Linked DNA regions of Victivallis sp. Marseille-Q1083. The protein of the gene in region 3 binds, or shares a complex with, the protein of the main gene of each other region. Links are inferred from orthologs where the notes say so. Each region holds a gene or a part of one and is shown on either strand. Other genes may lie near its edges.

What was found.
Region 1: the proteins of accD (region 3) and accB are in contact, whole or in part, in a solved structure (PDB 8UXZ), measured with the Escherichia coli proteins. The link is inferred for Victivallis sp. Marseille-Q1083 from one-to-one orthologs.
Region 2: the proteins of accD (region 3) and accC are in contact, whole or in part, in a solved structure (PDB 8UXZ), measured with the Escherichia coli proteins. The link is inferred for Victivallis sp. Marseille-Q1083 from one-to-one orthologs.

The regions. Positions count from the first base shown.
Region 1 is NZ_CAHJXL010000001.1:2,295,699-2,298,471, forward strand. It holds accB (acetyl-CoA carboxylase biotin carboxyl carrier protein), read right to left. Parts: upstream 1,732-2,773; coding sequence 1,270-1,731; downstream 1-1,269. Other genes in the region: accC (acetyl-CoA carboxylase biotin carboxylase subunit), read right to left, coding at 1-1,243; aroQ (type II 3-dehydroquinate dehydratase), read right to left, coding at 1,737-2,195; HWX74_RS09400 (solute:sodium symporter family transporter), read right to left, coding at 2,369-2,773. UniProt on the Escherichia coli protein: This protein is a component of the acetyl coenzyme A carboxylase complex; first, biotin carboxylase catalyzes the carboxylation of the carrier protein and then the transcarboxylase transfers the carboxyl group to form malonyl-CoA.
Region 2 is NZ_CAHJXL010000001.1:2,292,040-2,297,669, reverse strand. Bases 1-2,918 are described here. They hold accC (acetyl-CoA carboxylase biotin carboxylase subunit), read left to right. Parts: upstream 1-728; coding sequence 729-2,108; downstream 2,109-2,918. Other genes in these bases: HWX74_RS09375 (hypothetical protein), read left to right, coding at 2,668-2,918; HWX74_RS09380 (Asp23/Gls24 family envelope stress response protein), read left to right, coding at 2,142-2,582; accB (acetyl-CoA carboxylase biotin carboxyl carrier protein), read left to right, coding at 241-702; aroQ (type II 3-dehydroquinate dehydratase), read left to right, coding at 1-235. In the rest of the region: more of HWX74_RS09375, read left to right, coding at 2,919-3,186; HWX74_RS09370 (nucleoside triphosphate pyrophosphatase), read left to right, coding at 3,149-3,724; rpsP (30S ribosomal protein S16), read left to right, coding at 3,992-4,354; HWX74_RS09360 (KH domain-containing protein), read left to right, coding at 4,401-4,730; tRNA (guanosine(37)-N1)-methyltransferase TrmD, read left to right, coding at 4,734-5,468; rplS (50S ribosomal protein L19), read left to right, coding at 5,487-5,630. UniProt on the Escherichia coli protein: This protein is a component of the acetyl coenzyme A carboxylase complex; first, biotin carboxylase catalyzes the carboxylation of the carrier protein and then the transcarboxylase transfers the carboxyl group to form malonyl-CoA.
Region 3 is NZ_CAHJXL010000002.1:274,960-277,940, forward strand. It holds accD (acetyl-CoA carboxylase, carboxyltransferase subunit beta), read left to right. Parts: upstream 1-1,057; coding sequence 1,058-1,906; downstream 1,907-2,981. Other genes in the region: HWX74_RS17155 (lysophospholipid acyltransferase family protein), read left to right, coding at 1-959.

The DNA.
Region 1 (2,773 bases), on a different replicon or contig from region 3:
CTCCTTCGACGACGAATTCGCTCAACGCCCGCTGGCAGCGGGCCAGCGCCTGCGTCCGGTCCGCGCCGCGAATGATCAGTTTGGCGATCATGCTGTCGTAATACGGCGGTATCCGGTATCCGGCGAAAACATGGGAATCCAGCCGCACGCCGATGCCGCCGGCCGGGATGAATTTTTCCACCAGGCCGGGGGAGGGGGTGAAATTGCGGTCGGGGTTTTCGGCGTTGATCCGGCATTCGATGACATGGCCGGTAAATTTGATATCCCGCTGGCGGAACGGGAGCCGTTCGCCGGCGGCGATGCGGATCTGCTCCTTGATGATGTCGATGCCGGTCAGCTCCTCGGTCACCGGATGTTCCACCTGGACGCGGGTATTCATCTCCATGAAATAAAACTCGCCGCTGTCGGTCAACAGAAATTCAATGGTGCCGGCATTGGTGTAGTTGGCCGCCTTGGCCGCTTTGACCGCCGCGGTGCCCATCTTCTCCCGCAGGCGCGGATTCAGCGCCGGCGACGGCGACTCTTCGATCAATTTCTGCTGGCGGCGCTGAATGCTGCAGTCGCGTTCGCCCAGATGAACCACATTGCCGTAGTTGTCGGCCAGAATCTGAAATTCGATGTGGCGCGGGTTGATCAGGAATTTTTCCATATACATCGCGCCGTCGCCGAAGGCATTTTCCGCTTCGGTTTTGGCGGCGTGGTAGCCCTGGATCAAACTGGCGTCGTTGTGGGCGATCCGCATGCCGCGTCCGCCGCCGCCGGCCGATGCTTTGATGATGACCGGATACTTCAGCGTGTGCGCCGTTTTCAACGCGTCGCTTTCGCTCAAAATCAGGCCCTCGCTGCCCGGCGTGGTCGGCACGCCGGCTTTTTTCATCGTATCGCGGGCCACCGCTTTGTCGCCCAGCGCCCGCATCGCTTCCGGCGTCGGGCCGATGAAAGTGATCTTGTGCTTGCGGCACGCTTCGGCAAAATAGGCGTTCTCAGCCAGAAAACCGTAACCGGGATGCACCGCTTCGACGTCGCTGATCGCCGCCACGCTCAGAATACGGTCGATCAACAGGTAACTGGCGCCGGGCGCCGCCGGGCCGATGCAGTAGGCTTCATCGGCCATTTGAACCGGCAGGCTGTCCCGGTCCGCCTGGGAATAAACCAGGACCGACTGGATGCCCAGCTCCTTGCAGGCGCGGATGATGCGCAGCGCAATCTCACCCCGGTTGGCAATTAAAATCTTGTTAAACATCAAGTAATTTCCTGAACAATATTTACTTATTCGATGACGAACAACGGCTGGCCGTATTCCACCGCCTGGCCGTTCTCGACCAGGACGTCTTTGATCACACCGGCTTTTTCCGCCTTGATTTCATTCATCACTTTCATCGCCTCGATGATCGCCACCGTCGTTTCCGCCGTCACCTTGTCGCCGATCTGGATGAACGGCTTGGCATCCGGCGAACCGGCGCGGTAGAAGGTGCCGACCAGCGGCGCATCGATCGTATTCAAAGGCGCATTGTTCTGCTCCGCAGTTGGAACGGTGACCGGCACCGGGACTGCCGCCGGAGCCGGCAGCGTGGCGGAAACCAGCGGCACGGCTGGTGCCGGTGCCGAAATGGCGACCTGGGTGCCGCCGCGTTTGATGCAAAGATTGTATTCTTCCGCTTCGATCTTGAATTCGGTCAAATCATTTTCCGACATCAATTTGACGATCGTCTTGATTTCTTCGATTTTCATAATTATCAATTTCCTTTTTTCTCTGCTTTTTCAATTAGATGATGGTACAACGCCGCAAAGGCCAGTTCGTAGCTGTAGGCGCCGAAACCGGCAATGATGCCGAGGCATCCCGCGGCGGTAATGGATTGATGGCGAAAGGCCTCGCGGCCGGTGATGTTGCTCAGGTGGATTTCGACGGCCGGCAGCCGGACCGCTTTCAGCGCATCGAGGATGGCGATGCTGGTGTGGGTGTAGGCCGCCGGATTGAGCAGAATGCCGTCGACGCCTTCCGCCGGGGCGCGGCCGATGGCGTCGACGATGGCGCCCTCGTGATTGGATTGGAAACAGACGACTTCAACTGATCGGTCCGCACCGAGCCGTTGTAAACGGCCGTTGATGCCGTCCATCGTCGTATTCCCGTAAATTTCCGGTTCACGACGGCCGAGCAACTGCAAATTAGGTCCGTGTATGACTAAAATTTTCATGAAAGTTAATATAATACAATTTCAACCGTTTTTCCAATAGCAATCGTTTTTTATGGTTTTTTTTCGAATTATCAATCGGTTACAGCAAGACCGCCCCGGCGGGAATACAGGCAAAAAATTGCGGAACGGCCCCGGCCGTTCCGCAATAACACGTCGCAAAGTTGTTCTGCCGGTCACTCGACCAGCTGGGTCGCGATCGGCGTTTCCGCCGGCACGTCCTGCAGCACGCTGAAATCGGCGAACCAGACATAAATCGCCGCGACGACAACCAGCAGCAGCACGCCGATGTGCACCGCGTATTTCCACGGCGTCATATCGACCGCCCTGGCTTCATATTGCACCCAGGCTTCCTTCAATGGGCGGACGGCGCCATAGAGGTACATGCCGGCGACCAGCAGTACGAAAACGACGCTGATGAAATGGTATTTCTGCATCTGAACGACATATTCTTTGATGCCCGGCATGAAGTAGCCGATGGCGATGACGGCGACACCGGCGACCAATGCGACGTTGGCGGCGATGGCCGGCACCCGCTTCGACAGCATGCCGACGACGACGACCGCCAGAATCGGAATGAA
Region 2 (5,630 bases), on a different replicon or contig from region 3:
GGCGGCCTACACCCACACCAGCATCGCCATCCTCGATGCGCTGAAAGCGGTCCGGCTGCCGGCCGTCGAAATCCACCTGAGCAACATCACCGGCCGCGAGGCCTTTCGCCATCAATCCATTACCGCCGCGGGATGCCTCGGCATCATTGCCGGTTTCGGCGCCTACAGCTACGAACTGGCCTTTGCGGCGTTGTACCATCATCTAATTGAAAAAGCAGAGAAAAAAGGAAATTGATAATTATGAAAATCGAAGAAATCAAGACGATCGTCAAATTGATGTCGGAAAATGATTTGACCGAATTCAAGATCGAAGCGGAAGAATACAATCTTTGCATCAAACGCGGCGGCACCCAGGTCGCCATTTCGGCACCGGCACCAGCCGTGCCGCTGGTTTCCGCCACGCTGCCGGCTCCGGCGGCAGTCCCGGTGCCGGTCACCGTTCCAACTGCGGAGCAGAACAATGCGCCTTTGAATACGATCGATGCGCCGCTGGTCGGCACCTTCTACCGCGCCGGTTCGCCGGATGCCAAGCCGTTCATCCAGATCGGCGACAAGGTGACGGCGGAAACGACGGTGGCGATCATCGAGGCGATGAAAGTGATGAATGAAATCAAGGCGGAAAAAGCCGGTGTGATCAAAGACGTCCTGGTCGAGAACGGCCAGGCGGTGGAATACGGCCAGCCGTTGTTCGTCATCGAATAAGTAAATATTGTTCAGGAAATTACTTGATGTTTAACAAGATTTTAATTGCCAACCGGGGTGAGATTGCGCTGCGCATCATCCGCGCCTGCAAGGAGCTGGGCATCCAGTCGGTCCTGGTTTATTCCCAGGCGGACCGGGACAGCCTGCCGGTTCAAATGGCCGATGAAGCCTACTGCATCGGCCCGGCGGCGCCCGGCGCCAGTTACCTGTTGATCGACCGTATTCTGAGCGTGGCGGCGATCAGCGACGTCGAAGCGGTGCATCCCGGTTACGGTTTTCTGGCTGAGAACGCCTATTTTGCCGAAGCGTGCCGCAAGCACAAGATCACTTTCATCGGCCCGACGCCGGAAGCGATGCGGGCGCTGGGCGACAAAGCGGTGGCCCGCGATACGATGAAAAAAGCCGGCGTGCCGACCACGCCGGGCAGCGAGGGCCTGATTTTGAGCGAAAGCGACGCGTTGAAAACGGCGCACACGCTGAAGTATCCGGTCATCATCAAAGCATCGGCCGGCGGCGGCGGACGCGGCATGCGGATCGCCCACAACGACGCCAGTTTGATCCAGGGCTACCACGCCGCCAAAACCGAAGCGGAAAATGCCTTCGGCGACGGCGCGATGTATATGGAAAAATTCCTGATCAACCCGCGCCACATCGAATTTCAGATTCTGGCCGACAACTACGGCAATGTGGTTCATCTGGGCGAACGCGACTGCAGCATTCAGCGCCGCCAGCAGAAATTGATCGAAGAGTCGCCGTCGCCGGCGCTGAATCCGCGCCTGCGGGAGAAGATGGGCACCGCGGCGGTCAAAGCGGCCAAGGCGGCCAACTACACCAATGCCGGCACCATTGAATTTCTGTTGACCGACAGCGGCGAGTTTTATTTCATGGAGATGAATACCCGCGTCCAGGTGGAACATCCGGTGACCGAGGAGCTGACCGGCATCGACATCATCAAGGAGCAGATCCGCATCGCCGCCGGCGAACGGCTCCCGTTCCGCCAGCGGGATATCAAATTTACCGGCCATGTCATCGAATGCCGGATCAACGCCGAAAACCCCGACCGCAATTTCACCCCCTCCCCCGGCCTGGTGGAAAAATTCATCCCGGCCGGCGGCATCGGCGTGCGGCTGGATTCCCATGTTTTCGCCGGATACCGGATACCGCCGTATTACGACAGCATGATCGCCAAACTGATCATTCGCGGCGCGGACCGGACGCAGGCGCTGGCCCGCTGCCAGCGGGCGTTGAGCGAATTCGTCGTCGAAGGAGTCAAGACCACCATCCCGTTCACCCAGAAAATCCTGGCCAACAAGGATTTCAAAGCCGGGAAATTCGATACCGGCTTTATCGAACGGATGATGCAGGATATCGGAAAAGTGGAAATCAACCAGGAAGAAAAAGCGTAATTGTACGCGCAAACAAATTCAGGAGTGTGCACTATGAAAGAGGCTCAGGAAGCAAAACGTCCGGCCAAAAGTCCGACCGCAGTGGTGGAACAGACTTCGGAACTCGGCAGTGTCCAGATTCATGACAATGTCATTTCTTCGCTGGTGCGCCGGGCCGCATTGAACGTCGAAGGTGTCTCCCGGCTGGCCGGCAGCACCTTTGTCGACAACATCGCCGAAATCGTCGGCAGCCGGAAAATCCAGGACCGCGCCATCACGATCATCAAGCAGGAAGAAGGGGCGCCGAAAGTCGCCGTCGAAGTCAAATTGAACATCAAAATCGGGTTCAAGGTTCCGGTCGTCGCCGAAGCGGTGCAGCGCGCCGTCATCGAGCAGGTCGAAGCCACCACCGGGACGACGGTGACGGAAGTCAACGTGCTGGTGCAGGAAATCGAAGAACTCCCGGAAGAAACGCCGGAAACGGAAGCGGAATAACGCCGCGGCAAGGTTCCGGCCGGCGGCATGAAACCGGCCGGAACGAGCTGTATTTCGGGTATCTTTCAAATTAAGAGGGTGAACGATGTCGGATTTTTGGATGCAGTTGACCGACTGGCGAACGCTGTTGACCGGCGAATTCAACCGGGGCTATCTGACCGGCGTGGCGGTGACGGTGCTCTGTCTGATCGGCTTGCTGGTGTTGCGGACTTTGATTGTGTCGAGCTTCCGCTACCGGAACACGCCCGGCATCGTGCTGCCGCAGGAAAATGGCGAACTGTTCGTATCCCGGGCAGCGATCCGCTCGGCGCTCGGCGCCTTGCAGAGCGAATTTCCATACATCGCCATCAACCGGGTACGGCTGTACGAACGCCGCAGCGTCTTTTCATTGCGGGTCGGTTTCGATTTCGACGCCCGGGGCGGCCGGCTGCCGGATTATTCGGCCGCCTTCAAACAGCGGATCCAGGAAGTTCTGCTGCAGCAGCTGGGCATCGACGCCATCCGGGACATCCGCCTGGAAGTCGGCAATGTCGGCCACGACGAAGCATTGCCGAAAACCACTGAACATGCGTTTCATGAACCGCCGCCTGCTGCTGGCCTCTAAATCGCCGCGCCGGCAGGAACTGCTGCGGCAACACGGCGTCGATTTCACCGTCGTGACGGCAGAGACGCCGGAAATCAGCAGCGCCCCGGAACCACGCCGGGTCCCGGAAATCAATGCGTTGCGCAAAGCGGAACAGGTGGGCAAGCTGTACCCGGCGGCCGTGGTCATCGGCGCCGATACGGTTATTCTGTACCGGGATGAAATCATCGGCAAACCGCGCGACCTGGCCGAGGCGGCGGCAATCTTGCACAAACTGGCCGGCAACGTTCATGAAGTGATCACCGCGGTAGCGATCTGCTGTGCCGAACTGCGGCTGGAGCGGCAATTCGCCGTCACCACCCGAGTCCGGTTCAAGGCGGTCTCCGCAGCGGTGATCGATCAATATCTCCAGGCGGTGCCGGTGCTGGACAAAGCGGGCGCCTACGCCATCCAGGACCACGGCGAACTGCTCATCCAGCAAATCGACGGCGACCGCGAAAATGTCATCGGCCTGCCGACCGGGCGGCTGCTGCTGGAGCTGAATCATTTGAACCTTTAACCCGGATCGACGGGCAATTTTTTCACCGTTGCCCCCGAGACAGCGCCGGATATTTTTTCCGATTTTCCTTCGCCTTTCGAAAAATCCTCTTGCAGAATCATTTAGTGATGATATATTATGATTTCTCCGGGCCAGTCGTCAGGTGGATGCCTGGCCCGGCCAAAGAATCGGAAGTAGTTCGATCGACTCAGGCGAATGTTCGTTTGGGTCCGGTTGGGTCGGACGAACCGGTTGAGAAACGAACAGTTTCAAACAAAAGGAAAGAAAATGGCTGTAAAAATCAGGTTGAAGAGAACCGGGACGCGCAACAAGAGCTGCTTCCGGATCGTCGTGATGGATGTGCGCTCCGCCCGTGACGGCCGGGCGATCGAAGAGTTGGGCTTCTACGACCCGCGCGGCAAACAGGAAAAAGTGGCGCTGGACCGGGTGGAATACTGGACGGGAGTCGGCGCGGCGGTCAGCGAGACGGTGGCGGCGATCATCGACCGGGCGAAAAATGGCAAATCCCTGAAAGACAAGGTCAAACCGCAGGCATTGTCCAAGAAGGCCCAGGCCAAAGCGAAGGCCGAGGCGGAAGCCAAGGCAAAAGCGGAAGCGGAAGCAGCCGCAGCCGCTGCTCCGGAAGCCTGACGATAAGAACGGTTTGCGGCCTAGCCGCGGATAAGGAAACAGTAAAGTGTTAAAAGCAATCTTAAAGCTTCTGATCGGCGACAATGGCGCGTCATCCGACGGCGCGGCGGCAGTCAAAGTCAAAAGCGAAGGCGGCCTGCAGGATCTCGAACATTTTGTCGACTATGTGGTGCGCGCGCTGGTGGATGCGCCCGATGCGGTCCGGATCAGTTCGGAATCGACGGAAGAAGCTTATGTTATTAAAATCGACTGCAAGAAAGAAGACATCGGCAAGATTGTCGGCCGGCGCGGCAAAACCATCATGGCGATTCGTTCGCTGGTCAGCGGTGCGGCCGGACGCTTGCAGAAACGGGTGACAGTCGAGGTTGTTGACTGAAAAGTGCGCATCGATGTGGTAACGCTCTTCCCGGAAATTTATCCGGGCCCGCTGGGCAGCAGCATCATCGGGCGGGCGGTGAAGAACGGCCTGCTTGAGATCAGAGCGGTTGATCTGCGGGAGTTCTCCCACGACCAGCGCGGAACGGTGGATGACAAGCCGTACGGCGGCGGGCCGGGGATGCTGATGAAAGTGGAACCGCTGTTCGAATGCGTCGAAGCGTTGCGCGAAGCGGAAACGCTGGTGGTGATGACTTCACCGCGCGGCCGGAAATTCGACCAGGAAATGGCGGCGGAGCTGGCAGGGCTGGAGCATCTGGTGATCGTCTGCGGCCATTATGAGGGCGTCGACGAGCGGGTGCGGACTGGAGTGATCGACCGGGAAATTTCGATCGGCGATTACATCCTGACCAGCGGCAACCTGGCGGCGATGGTGATGGCGGATGCGATCTCGCGGCTGTTGCCGGGGGTGCTCGGCAAGGACGAGTCCAGTCAGGAGGAATCCTTCTCGCAGGGACTGCTGGAGTATCCGCAGTATACGCGGCCGCCGGAATACCGCGGCATGAAAGTGCCGGAGATTCTGTTGTCCGGCGATCACGGCAGGATAGCCGCCTGGCGGCGGGCCTGTTCGGAAACGCTGACACGGGAATTGCGGCCGGATTTGTGGGAACGTTACCGGGCGCAGCGGAGTGAAGAATCGGATTCTTCCGGAGAAAGTTGGAATGGACAAAATAAATAAACTTGGAGGCAAGTTGAAATGAACATATTGGACAAGATCCGCAACGAAGGTTTGAAGGAGAATGTCGCGGATTTCAATATCGGCGACAACGTCAAGGTTTTCGTGAAAATCGTCGAAGGCAACACGGAACGCATTCAGGTGTTTGCCGGTACGGTCATCGCC
Region 3 (2,981 bases):
AACGGCAGAAAAGCGCCTTTCGCATCTGGGTGGAATATATACCGGTCTGGCTTCTGTATCAATTCGTCCATCTGTTGCCGCTCAAGGTTGCCTACCGGCTGATTCGCGGCATCTTCGGCGTGATGTTTTATTTCGACAGGAAGCACCGGGTGCGGACTGTTCAGCACCTGATGCATGCCGGCGTGGCGCCCGATGAACGCTCGGCCCGGCGGATGGCGAAGCGGGTCTACAAGAATTTCGGCATGCTGTTTGCCGAAATTGTCAAAATGGATCAGTTATTTTCCGTCGATAAAATCCGGATGGTCGGCGACCCCGAATCGATTCGGCGCTTGACCGCCGGACCGGTGGAACAGCGGCAGAATGTCATCATCACGACCGGCCATTACGGCAACTGGGAGGTTGCCGGTACCGCTTTTGCCGCTTTCACCGGCTTGCCGATGACTTCGCTGATGCGGCCGTTCGGCAATCCGTTGATTGGTGAACTGATTCTGCACGGCCGACGCAGCAAGATTCACGAACTGGTCGACAAGTCGGGCGGTATCCGGCCGGTGCTTCGGGCCTTGAAAGCGCACCGGACGGTGGCGTTGCTGGTCGACCAGCATGCTTCCCGTGGCGAAGGGGTGGAAACGGTTTTTTTCGGCCAGCCGTGCCGGACGCACACTTCGCCGGCGCTGCTGCATTTGAAGACCGGTATTCCGATCCTGCCGCAGTTGACGCGGCGCTGCGGTGACAATTTCGAGTTCGAACTGGTGGTCGGCAAGATGATTGAATATCAGCCGACCGGAGATCGCGAGCATGATGTCCGGGTGATCGCGCAGCAGTATACCAGCGCTTTTGAAGAGATGGTCCGGCAGGACCCTGAACAATGGATGTGGGCGCATCGCCGCTGGCTGAACATCAATCGGAAAAGTACGGCGTCAGCGGCAGTCGAAAATGCGGATTCGGCGGTTGTAAAATAGCGATGTTTGAATTATATTAGGAAATTTTCGATATCCGATACAACTGATTCCACCGCCGGGAATCCGGAAATAATAACGAAGGTTGCGAGGCAGAAACGATGGCGATATTCGGCAGTTCAAAAACTTATACGACAGTCAAATCCAGCTCCAGAAAGATGGAAATTCCGGATGGCGCCTGGCTGAAATGCAAACGTTGCGGCCGTACGCTGTACAACGATCAACTGGAAGAAAACTTCAGCGTCTGTCCGCATTGCGCCTATCATTTCCCGATGAATGCGGTGCGGCGGATTGCGATGCTGACCGATGAGAACAGTTTTGTCGAGCTGGAAGCCGGCATGCGTTCCCTTGATCCGCTCGGTTTTGTCGATGCCCGCGCTTATGTCGAACGGTTGCGGGAGAGCGAGCAGAAAACCGGCCTGAACGAAGCGGTCATCTGCGGGTTCGCCAGTCTGGAGCATATTCCCTATGCGCTGGGGGTCATGGACTTCCGCTTTATGGGTGCGAGCATGGGATCGGTTGTCGGCGAGAAGATCACCCGCTTGATCGAACAGGCGACGGTGCGCAAGGTGCCGGCGGTGCTGGTGACCGCTTCCGGCGGCGCCCGGATGCAGGAGGGAATTCTGAGTTTGATGCAGATGCCGAAGACCTGTGCGGCGCTGGCCCGCCATGCGGAGGCCAAACTGCCTTACATCGTGCTGATCACCAATCCGACCTATGGCGGGGTTACCGCCAGTTTCGCTTCGCTCGGCGACGTGATTATTTCGGAGCCGGATGCGATGGTGGGCTTCGCCGGTCCGCGGGTCATCCAGGAAACTACCAACTCCAAATTGCCGGATGGTTTCCAGACGGCGGAGTTTCTGCTGGAGAAGGGATTGATCGATCTGGTGGTGGAGCGGAAAAATCTTCGCCGGGAATTGGGACTTTTCCTTGCATATTTCACAAAGTAGTGTATGGTAAAAAGGCAAGGCGGATGAAGTTGATTTAATTTTGTCGTCGGATCGGACCCTGTGCGCTGTCATTTGTGCCAACCGAGTCAGGTGGGGAACCAAGCAGCTCTACGCAACAATGCAGGTGCTGCAGGTCTTCTGGTCCGACGACTTTTTCATTTCAGGCGGTTGTTCCAACTGGCGTGGATGGCCGCGGCACACCAAAGACGGGTAGAATTTTATGAAACGGATTGATGGGCGGACAGCGGAACAATTGCGCTGGATCAGGGTGAACAAGGATTATCTGGCGCATCCTTTGGCATCGGTGATGATCGAAATGGGCCGGACCAAATTGATTTGTTCCGTCAGTTGTGAACCGAAAGTGCCGGCCTGGATGAAAGCGCAGCATGTGCCGGGCGGCTGGCTCACCTGCGAGTACGGCATGCTGCCGGCCTCTACCCACGACCGGGCCAAACGGGAGGCTTCCAGCGGCAAGCAGAGCGGCCGGACGATGGAAATCCAGCGGCTGATCGGCCGCAGCCTGCGTTCGGTGATCGATTTGGATGTGCTGGGATGCAATACGTTGTATATCGACTGTGATGTCGTCGATGCCGACGGCGGAACGCGTTGCGCCGGCATCACCGGCGCCGCGATGGCCTTGCAGTTGGCGATGCGGACCGGATTTGCCAAGCGCAATTTCTCCGCCAATCCGTTGAAGGAAAGCATCGCGGCGGTCAGCGTCGGCATCGTCAACGGCGAACCGATTCTCGACTTGTGTTACGAAGAGGATTCCCGGGCGGAAGTGGATATGAATGTGGTGATGACCGAATCCGGCCGTTTCGTTGAAATTCAGGGGACGGCGGAAAAACAGCCGTTTTCCCGTCAGCAGTTCTATCAGTTGCTGGATTTGGCGGAAAGCGGTTTGCAGAAAATTTTCGACATTCAGCGCAAGGTGCTCAACGGTCCCCAGGAGCGGACCGAATCGAATCAGAACCATGCTCCGCGTCCGAAAGCCGGAGAAGCGCTCGGCAGTCTCGGCGACGCCTTCGCCGACCTTAAACTATAAAATGACCAGACAGGAATTACGGCTTACCCC